DNA from 4 places in the Neobacillus sp. 204 genome. Region 4 is predicted to be linked to each of the others. Evidence: riboswitches for the same ligand, from Rfam matches in the RefSeq annotation. Region 4 holds a riboswitch; each other region holds the start of a gene.
What was found. Region 4 has a riboswitch for cobalamin ahead of ACJ004_RS23520 ((2Fe-2S) ferredoxin domain-containing protein). Riboswitches for the same ligand answer to the same signal wherever they lie in the genome.
Positions count from the first base shown of each region.

Region 1 (2,203 bases), on a different contig from region 4:
ACAAGCTATCGGTTATATTAAAGAACATCATCAAGAGAGTATTTCTCTGAATGAAATAGCACAATATTGCTGCTTGAGCCGGCATCATTTTAGTCATTTGTTTACAAAAGAAGTAGGAATTAGTTTAATTGATTATTTAAACCGAATGAGAATTGACATGTCCTTGTCGTATTTAGAAATGACCGATTTACCAATAAGTGAGATTGCTGCCAGAATAGGATTCCATGATGCCAATTATTTTAGCCGCATGTTTAAGAAGTATATGCAGTTTAGCCCTTCAGATTATCGATTAGCAAGAAATTGATCTATTATTATTATCGCTTTACTGTATAAAGGCAGTTTTTTTTACTAATTTACGAAATTGATAGAATTTTACACCATTTTGTATTATGCTTACAGAATACTATCAAATAGATGGTATCGGAAAGCCTGACTCATAGTTCATGCTTTCCATTTAATTGAATACGTGCGAACAGGTTCCTTGAAGCAATGCTCAAGGATGAAAAGGGAAGCTCGGTGCAAATCCGACACGGTCCCGCCACTGTAAAAGGATAATCAGCGCAATGTTTAACGCCACTGATCGATATGATCGGGAAGGTTTGTGCTGGTGATGACCCTTAAGTCAGGAGACCTGCCTGTTTCGACCACACTGAAGACCTACGGGAGATAGGGAGGTGTTAGATGGCTTGCTAATTATAAGACGGGTGACGTATGTCCCACTATATATTAGGCATCTCTAACTTTCTTTTCGATCGTTAGAGATGCCTTTTTTTATTTTAAAAAATCGGGAGGTAATGAGATGAAAAGCAGTAATCTTGGATATCCACGCATTGGGGAAAATCGTGAATGGAAGAAGACTTTAGAAGCGTTTTGGGCAGGAAAGGTAGAAGAGGAAGACTTTCTTCTTCAGATGGAACAGATTCGCCTTCAGCACTTACAAAAGCAAAAGGATAAAGGAATTGATTATATTCCTGTAGGTGATTTTACCCTTTATGATCATATCCTTGATACGGCCGTTATGTTTGGTTTCGTACCAAAAAGGTATGAATATGAGGGAGGAAAAGTGCCGCTCTCCACTTATTTTGCAATGGCTCGAGGCAGCCAGACAGCGGTCGCATCAGAAATGACGAAATGGTTTAACACGAATTATCATTATATAGTTCCAGAACTCACGGGGATCAAACCAACCGTAACCGAAAACAAACCCCTGCTTGCCTATCGTGAGGCGAAGGAAAAACTAGGCATTAACGGAAAGCCAGTCATTGTGGGACCTTATACATTTCTAAAGCTTTCGAAGGGATATGAACAAAAACAATTACCAGCACTTATTTTGCAGATTGTTCCCTTATACGCGCAAATTTTACAGGAGCTTGCGGAAGAAGGGGTAGAATGGGTTCAACTGGATGAACCGACTCTCGTTACATCCATAACAGCTGACGAAATGAAAACTGTCTCTTACATTTACAAACAACTGCAAGAAGCTGCTCCTGAGTTGAAAATCATGCTGCAAACGTATTTTGATTCGGTAGAATATTATTCTGAAGTGATCAATCTTCCAGTTGCCGGGGTTGGTTTGGATTTTGTCCATGGTTTGGAAGGGAATCTACAATCCCTGGCAACGTATGGATTTCCGAAGGATAAGATCCTTGGCGTGGGGTTAATCGATGGGAGGAATATTTGGCGTTCCCAGTTGACGGATAAAGCGAAACTCGTCGAAATCATTACAGGAACTGTTCCAAAAGAGCGGTTGTGGCTGCAGCCATCTTCCAGTTTGCTTCATGTACCAGTTACCCTCAGTCAAGAAACGAATCTTCATCCACTTATTAAGGACGCATTGGCTTTTGCTGATGAAAAATTAGATGAAATTCAATCTCTGGTAAAAAGGGCCCTTCATGGTGAAACAGAGGTTATGAAGGAGTTTAATCAAAGTGAAACCGCACGAAATGATTTGGCTCAGTCTCCGGCGAGAAATCGACTCGAGGTTCAAGAGTCAGTAGCTAGCAGTCTATCACAGGTTGCGAAGCGGCCATCATCATTTGATAAGCGCCGCGAGGACCAACAAGTGTTGGAGCTTCCTTTCCTTCCGACAACTACGATTGGAAGTTTTCCGCAAACGATAGAAATCCGTCAAGCCCGAAGAAAATGGAGAAGGGGCGAGTGGACGACAGAAGTATATGATCAGTTTGTTCAAGAACAGATTAAA
Region 1 is NZ_JBJORY010000007.1:126,166-128,368, reverse strand. It holds gene ACJ004_RS15880 (helix-turn-helix domain-containing protein) at 1-304, shown strand, start outside; cobalamin riboswitch at 458-653, shown strand; gene metE (5-methyltetrahydropteroyltriglutamate--homocysteine S-methyltransferase) at 800-2,203, shown strand, end outside.
Region 1: another riboswitch for cobalamin. It lies ahead of metE (5-methyltetrahydropteroyltriglutamate--homocysteine S-methyltransferase); the one in region 4 lies ahead of ACJ004_RS23520 ((2Fe-2S) ferredoxin domain-containing protein).

Region 2 (2,203 bases), on a different contig from region 4:
GTTAAGAAATAAATCCCCAGGCAAAGACTTGCGAGGAAAAGTAGTCCTTTGATCTTTCTTTCTGTACCATTGGAAAGAACGGCTCCAGCAGCGGAAACAATAATTGCTAACGGCCATAATGAGGTGAAATTTCTATCAAAATTACTGAAATAATAGAATGAAAACACAGCTAGCATGAGAAGCACAACAACAGCAATGGAGACACCGATATTTAGTTTTTTTCCTTCCTTTTTACTTGCTTGATCATGTTTAAAAATAGGTATTAGAATAAGTGCCGCAGCAATCCCGATAATCAACGTAAATAGAAATATGTTCCCCATATAAATGCCCCTTTTCAACTTGATCTTTCTTCATTTACGGATATGAACCCAGATAAGTTTCATTTTTATATAATAATAGACTTGAAATATTTTATTTACTATACTATTATTTAATTTAATTGATTCACTATATATTGTTTCGAATGATAATTATAAAACTATATATTGTGTTAGCCTTAAGAGATGATGCCATTGTGGCTTAAAAGGGAATCTGGTGTAAATCCAGAACTGCCCCCGCAACTGTAAATGCTGACGAAATGAACAAACCACTGTATAAAACTGTCTAATTGATTAGGTACTTATATGGGAAGGGTTCAAAGTAGGAAGAAGTATTAGTCAGGAGACCTGTCTTTCTTAAGTTGTTTCAACTTCTTCGGGGATTGAGAAGATGAACGATGGCGACAAAAGGGATTTGATTTTTTTCCATTTGTATAGTTATCGTTTCATCCGCTCAATTACCGTTGAGCGGATTTTTTTATTATAGGGGGAATTGAAATGATGACTAAGGAACTACAATCCGAACTTCATTATGTTTTAGAAGCTATTGAACAAGTTACAGGACAATATCAAATTAACACAACAGAACTAAAAAACCGAATAAGCGAACTGAATGTAACAGAGTTAGAAGCAAACCAGCAAGCATTACTTTATGCAGTGAACCAAATTGCTATGGACCAACCGGATTGGACATTTATTGCTGCCCGCTTTTATTTAAATGAATTATATGGGAAATCTGCAAAAAGCCGCGGATATGACCGTTCTTTAAAATATGGTGACTTTTATAAATTATTAAAAGTATTAACCGATATCGGGATTTATTCTAATGATCTATTAAACTTATATAGTAAAGATGAAATCGATGAATTAGCAAAAGAGATTGATCCAGATAAAGATTTTTTATTTAATTACATAGGTTTATTTTTACTGGCGGATCGTTATCTTGCTCAAGATCATAACCGAAATGTATATGAACTCCCGCAGGAACGGTTCATGATTATTGCCATGACTCTTATGAAGTATGAAAAGCAGCCGATCCGCCTCCAACTTGTGAAGGAAGCTTATTGGGCATTAAGTAATTTATATATGACGGTGGCAACCCCGACTTTAGCGAATGCAGGGAAAAGCTTTGGGCAGCTTTCCTCCTGCTTTATTGATACAGTTGATGATTCCCTTGATAGCATCTATTTAAATAATTGGGATATTGCTCGGTTAAGTAAGGATGGCGGAGGGATTGGGATCTATTATGGTAAAGTTCGTGCACTTGGTTCCGATATTAAGAAATTCAAAGGAAACTCTTCAGGTGTGGTGCCGTGGATAAAATTGGTGAATGATACAGCTGTCAGTGTCGATCAGTTAGGACAACGCCAAGGTGCCATTGCGGTGTACCTAGATTTGTTCCATAGAGATATTATGAACGGGTTTCTCGATTTGAAAACAAATAATGGAGATGAACGCCGTAAAGCCCATGATATTTTCACAGGTGTCTCTATACCCGATCTTTTTATGAAAAAATTGGAAGAGAGAGATGAGCAGGGAAGAAGTATTGGACAGTGGCATACATTTTGTCCCCATCAAGTAAAACAAATGATGGGTTGGAAGGATGAACATGGTAACCATTTAGGACTTGAGGATTTTTATGATGAAACGGATGTTAAATATTTTTCTGAGAAATATGAAGAAGCCATTAAAAACCCGCTTCTACCTCGTAAAACCTACCGAGCAATGGATATTATGACACGGATCATGGTGGCTCAATTAGAAACAGGCACGCCATATATGTTCTATCGTGATGAAGTCAACAGGCAAAATCCAAATAAGCATGGTTTAGGTAAAGGCCGAACTTCTATTTACTGCAGTAACTTATGTACAGAAATAGCTCAAAA
Region 2 is NZ_JBJORY010000002.1:519,133-521,335, reverse strand. It holds gene ACJ004_RS06645 (hypothetical protein) at 1-320, opposite strand, end outside; cobalamin riboswitch at 488-686, shown strand; gene ACJ004_RS06640 (ribonucleoside-diphosphate reductase subunit alpha) at 816-2,203, shown strand, end outside.
Region 2: another riboswitch for cobalamin. It lies ahead of ACJ004_RS06640 (ribonucleoside-diphosphate reductase subunit alpha); the one in region 4 lies ahead of ACJ004_RS23520 ((2Fe-2S) ferredoxin domain-containing protein).

Region 3 (2,203 bases), on a different contig from region 4:
AAATTATGAAGGAGGACGGAACGATGGCGCGCGTCCCTGAACTTCAAAAAATTGCTGAAAAGATGAACCTAAAAATGATTACAATCAAGGACTTAGTTGAATATCGAGTGAAAAAGGAAAACTTGGTTAAACGGGGAGTTTAATTAAAAAACTCAAAAACTATTGATGGAGGCATACTCATGGGAAATATTTTTGAAGGAAATTTAGTTGGATCTGGATTAAAGATAGGAATTGTAGTTGGACGTTTTAATGAATTCATTACAAGTAAATTATTAAGCGGGGCACAGGATGCACTTAAGAGACATGGAGTGAGTGAGGAGGATGTGGATCTTGCTTGGGTACCAGGTGCATTTGAGATTTCATTAATCGCGCAAAAAATGGCTAATAGCAAAAAATATGATGCAGTGATCACACTAGGAACCGTCATTCGCGGATCAACTCCACATTTTGACTTTGTTTGTAATGAAGTGGCAAAGGGTGTTTCTGCAATCAATCTAAAAAGTGGCATTCCGGTTATTTTTGGAGTTTTAACAACCGATTCCATTGAACAGGCAATAGAGCGGGCTGGTACAAAGGCAGGTAACAAAGGTTGGGATGCCGCAACAGCTGCAATTGAAATGGCAAATTTATGCAGAAGTATTGATCAATAAATTATTGTAAAAAAACATATACAAATCATTCCACTTTTTCTATAATTAATTTAACAAAAAATATTTTTAAAATTAGGTGCTAAAATCTTGTCAGTAGATTTTAAGCTTAAAAGGGAAGTTGGTATAAGCCAACGCGGTCCCGCCACTGTAAATGAGAGCAACCTATATTGTGTCACTGTCGAATACGATGGGAAGGCATAGGAAGCGATGACCATGAGCCAGGAAACCTGCCTAATTCTTGTGCGCCAATAAACCTACGAGGATAGGAAGGTGTTGAAGGCTAGACTCTTTTTACTTAATACTAGTAACCTGAATCTAATCACACCAACATCTCCATTACATTGTGGAGATGTTTTTTTGTTTTTATCCAACTAATCTTGTTTAGCACAAGACAGATTTATTTTTTGTTACGTAGATGATATTTCACAGAAAGCAGGGAGAAAAATGAAAAAGTTGTATTCATTGCTGTTAGTAGTATTATTGACAGTAGGAGTTCTAGCAGGTTGTGCTGAAAAGAAAGACCAGGTTAACGAAGACAATAAATCCAGCGTTGAAAAGAAAACGGCGGAGATTACATATCCCCTAACGATTACAGATGCAACCCAAACCAAAGTTATTATCGAAAAGAAACCTGAAAAGATCGTTTCTCTTATCCCAAGTAATACTGAAATTGCTTTTGCATTAGGTCTCGATAAAGAAGTGGTGGGCGTGTCTGATTTCGATAATTATCCGGAGTCTGCAACAAAAAAGGAAAAAGTCGGCGGTCAAGAAATTAACTTAGAAAAAATCATTTCCTTAAAGCCTGATTTAGTGTTAGCCCATGCCTCTTCTGCGCACAACTCTGAGGCGGGACTCCAGCAGCTAAAAGATGCTGGGATTACAGTTTTAGTTGTTAATGATGCTCAAAATTTTGACCAAGTCTATGATTCCATTGATATGATTGGAAAAGCTACCGGTGAAACTGCGAAAGCAGATGAGATGATCACAGGGATGAAGGCTAAATTGGCCGAAATTAAAGCAAAGGCTGCGGGAATAAAAGAAAAGAAAAAGGTATTTGTGGAGGTTTCACCTGCTCCAGAAATTTATACACCAGGAAAGAATACTTTTATGGATCAGATGCTTAGTGTCATTAATGCAGAAAATATCGCAAATGATCAAGAAGGCTGGATTAAAATTGATCAAGAGGCAATGATTAAACGTAATCCAGATGTTATCGTTACTACATACGGGTACTATGTGAAAAATCCGGCGGAGCAAGTTTTAAGCAGAAAAGGCTGGGAAACAGTCAACGCTGTAAAAAATAAGCAAGTAGTCGATGTGAATTCTGATCGCGTTACTCGCTCAGGCCCTAGGATTATTGAAGGAGTAGAAGATCTTGCGAAGGCTGTCTATCCTGAAGTTTTTAAATAATAAGTATCTTGCCTATATTATAGCGGGGATTTTCCTAGTTCTTTCTATCTTATTAGGTATTTCAATTGGAACGGTGTCCGTTCCAATCTTTACCATTATTAAGATTATCACTGCTAAGTTATTTGGGGTTATCTCATTGGAAA
Region 3 is NZ_JBJORY010000005.1:229,567-231,769, reverse strand. It holds partial or broken gene ribB (3,4-dihydroxy-2-butanone-4-phosphate synthase) at 1-140, shown strand, start outside; gene ribH (6,7-dimethyl-8-ribityllumazine synthase) at 180-650, shown strand; cobalamin riboswitch at 708-899, shown strand; gene ACJ004_RS12520 (ABC transporter substrate-binding protein) at 1,095-2,060, shown strand; gene ACJ004_RS12515 (FecCD family ABC transporter permease) at 2,026-2,203, shown strand, end outside.
Region 3: another riboswitch for cobalamin. It lies ahead of ACJ004_RS12520 (ABC transporter substrate-binding protein); the one in region 4 lies ahead of ACJ004_RS23520 ((2Fe-2S) ferredoxin domain-containing protein).

Region 4 (2,203 bases):
TGATGCGGTTTTAACGGCTGTACAGCCTGATTTAATGTATACTTCCGCTGATAACCGCGCGGGGTGATGATTAAGCCATCGTAGAAAAACGTAGAAGAATTCCCAATTAACACGGTCGTCAGCATCCCAATTTCATGTTCCAGCATGTCTTGTAAATTGGTTAAGACGACATTTTGGCTTTCACGATACGCACTCTTTACCAATCCAACTGGAGTATCGGGAGACCGATATTTTAAAAGAATTTTTTGCGCTTCCATGATCTGTCTTGTTCTTCTTCCACTCTTTGGGTTGTAAAGAGCAATAACAAAGTCCGCCTGAGCCGCCGCTTCGATTCTTTTCTCGATTAAATTCCACGGTGTTAAATGGTCACTTAAACTAATCGTACATGCATCATGCATGACTGGCGCTCCGAGTAGTGCTGCACAGGAGTTAATCGCGGAAATTCCAGGGATAACCTCGATTTCTACCCCTGAATCTTTTTTCCAGCCTTTTTCAATTAACACTTCGTAAACGAGACCTGCCATTCCATAAACACCGGCATCTCCACTTGAAATCACCGCTACCTTCTTACCCTGCTCGGCCTGTTTAACAGCCTCTTGGGCCCGGCTCACTTCTTCTGTCATTCCCGTGCTAATAATTTGCTTCCCCGTTATGAATCCCTGAATTAAATCAACATACGTTTTGTACCCAATGATGATATCACTTTCTTGAATGGCTTCTTTTGCCCGTTCCGTGATATGTTTTTCATCTCCTGGGCCAAAGCCAATAACCAACAGTTTCCCTCGCACTCTTTTTGCTCCTCCTTCCAGAAATTGAATAAAGAACCTATTAATCTAGACACTCTTTTTAACAGGCTTTAGAACCCCTTCGATACATTCCGTTCTTTCTGATGCTATAAATCCTTCGTGGCTATATTGATAAATGACATGGTCTTTAAGACAGGCCCCTCCTATCAGATGCTGTCGGACCATATTACTTCCCACCTCCGGCGTAACGTTCTTATACCAAGTTCCTTCCGGATAAACGATAGCAACAGGGGCATCCTTACATCTTCCATTACATCGTGTTCTTGTTGTATGTATGATTGACTCCAAATCTAAATTAGTAATCTCATTTCGAATCGCTTGTGTAGCCTCTTCCCCTCCCTTTCTCATACAGCTGCTGCCGTTACAAATTAATACATGGTGTTTCGTCCCTTTTAAATTCCAGGTTGTCATAAAACACTCTCCTTTTATTTTTTTTACGAAAAAAAGCACCCCTATGAAAATAGGGGTGCAGAGTAATACACACAAAATGACAGAAAATGAGGTATTTATCAGCACTTCCACCTATTGTCCCGTAGGTTAATGAAGTCATTAGGTAGAGGCAGGTCTCCTGACTAAGGTTCATCGTTCGATTGCGTCTTCCCGAAAAATTCCAGTGACATTTGCAATGAACTCCCCAATACAGTGGCGGGTACCGTGACGGAATTAAACCGTACTTCCCTTTTAAGCGCATTTCTTTCCTTTATGCGCACCTATCCTAATCATATTCAATTTTTATAGAAGGTCTGTTTCTTCTAACATAAGCGATGAGAATCAAAAATCATTTAGAATCATGTAAAAATAAAAAATCCGTTCAACAGTTGTTGAACGGATAAAACGTCAGCGGAAAGCAAGTTAAAGAAACTATACTTTTTGTCGCGAACGTTCCATCTTCTCAACCCCCGAAGAAATCGAAACTATAAAAGCTAAGACAGGTCTCCTGACTTGTGTATCTTCCTACTTTAGACCCTTCCCGTATTCGTATATCTATTAATATACGAAACAGTGGTTTGCCTATTTCGTCCACACTTACAGTTGCGGGGACAGTTCTGGCTTTTCACCAGATTCCCTATTAAGCCCAAAGGGCATCTTAACTGATTTGTTAACAAAAACATATTATATTTTTCAAAGATAATATCATACTAGTCTAACAAATAGAATATATCAAGTATTTTTTAAAGTCTCTTTTTTGAGGGTAGGTAAAGTTTTTGTTTCTCTTTTTTAATTCAAGCATAAGAACCGGCTCTGTGGCATTTAATTCCTCGAACGTCGATTATAATCCTTTTCAATGCCTTCTTTCCAGCTTCGATCAAGCTTTTTGCCGCTTCGAAGATTACTTACGACTTCATTGACCGCTTCATAATTTAATTGAGTTCCTTTCTGGTCCGCATGGTATTCCA
Region 4 is NZ_JBJORY010000013.1:102,647-104,849, forward strand. It holds gene cobJ (precorrin-3B C(17)-methyltransferase) at 1-788, opposite strand, end outside; gene ACJ004_RS23520 ((2Fe-2S) ferredoxin domain-containing protein) at 834-1,217, opposite strand; cobalamin riboswitch at 1,348-1,535, opposite strand; cobalamin riboswitch at 1,717-1,911, opposite strand; gene ACJ004_RS23525 (vWA domain-containing protein) at 2,058-2,203, opposite strand, start outside.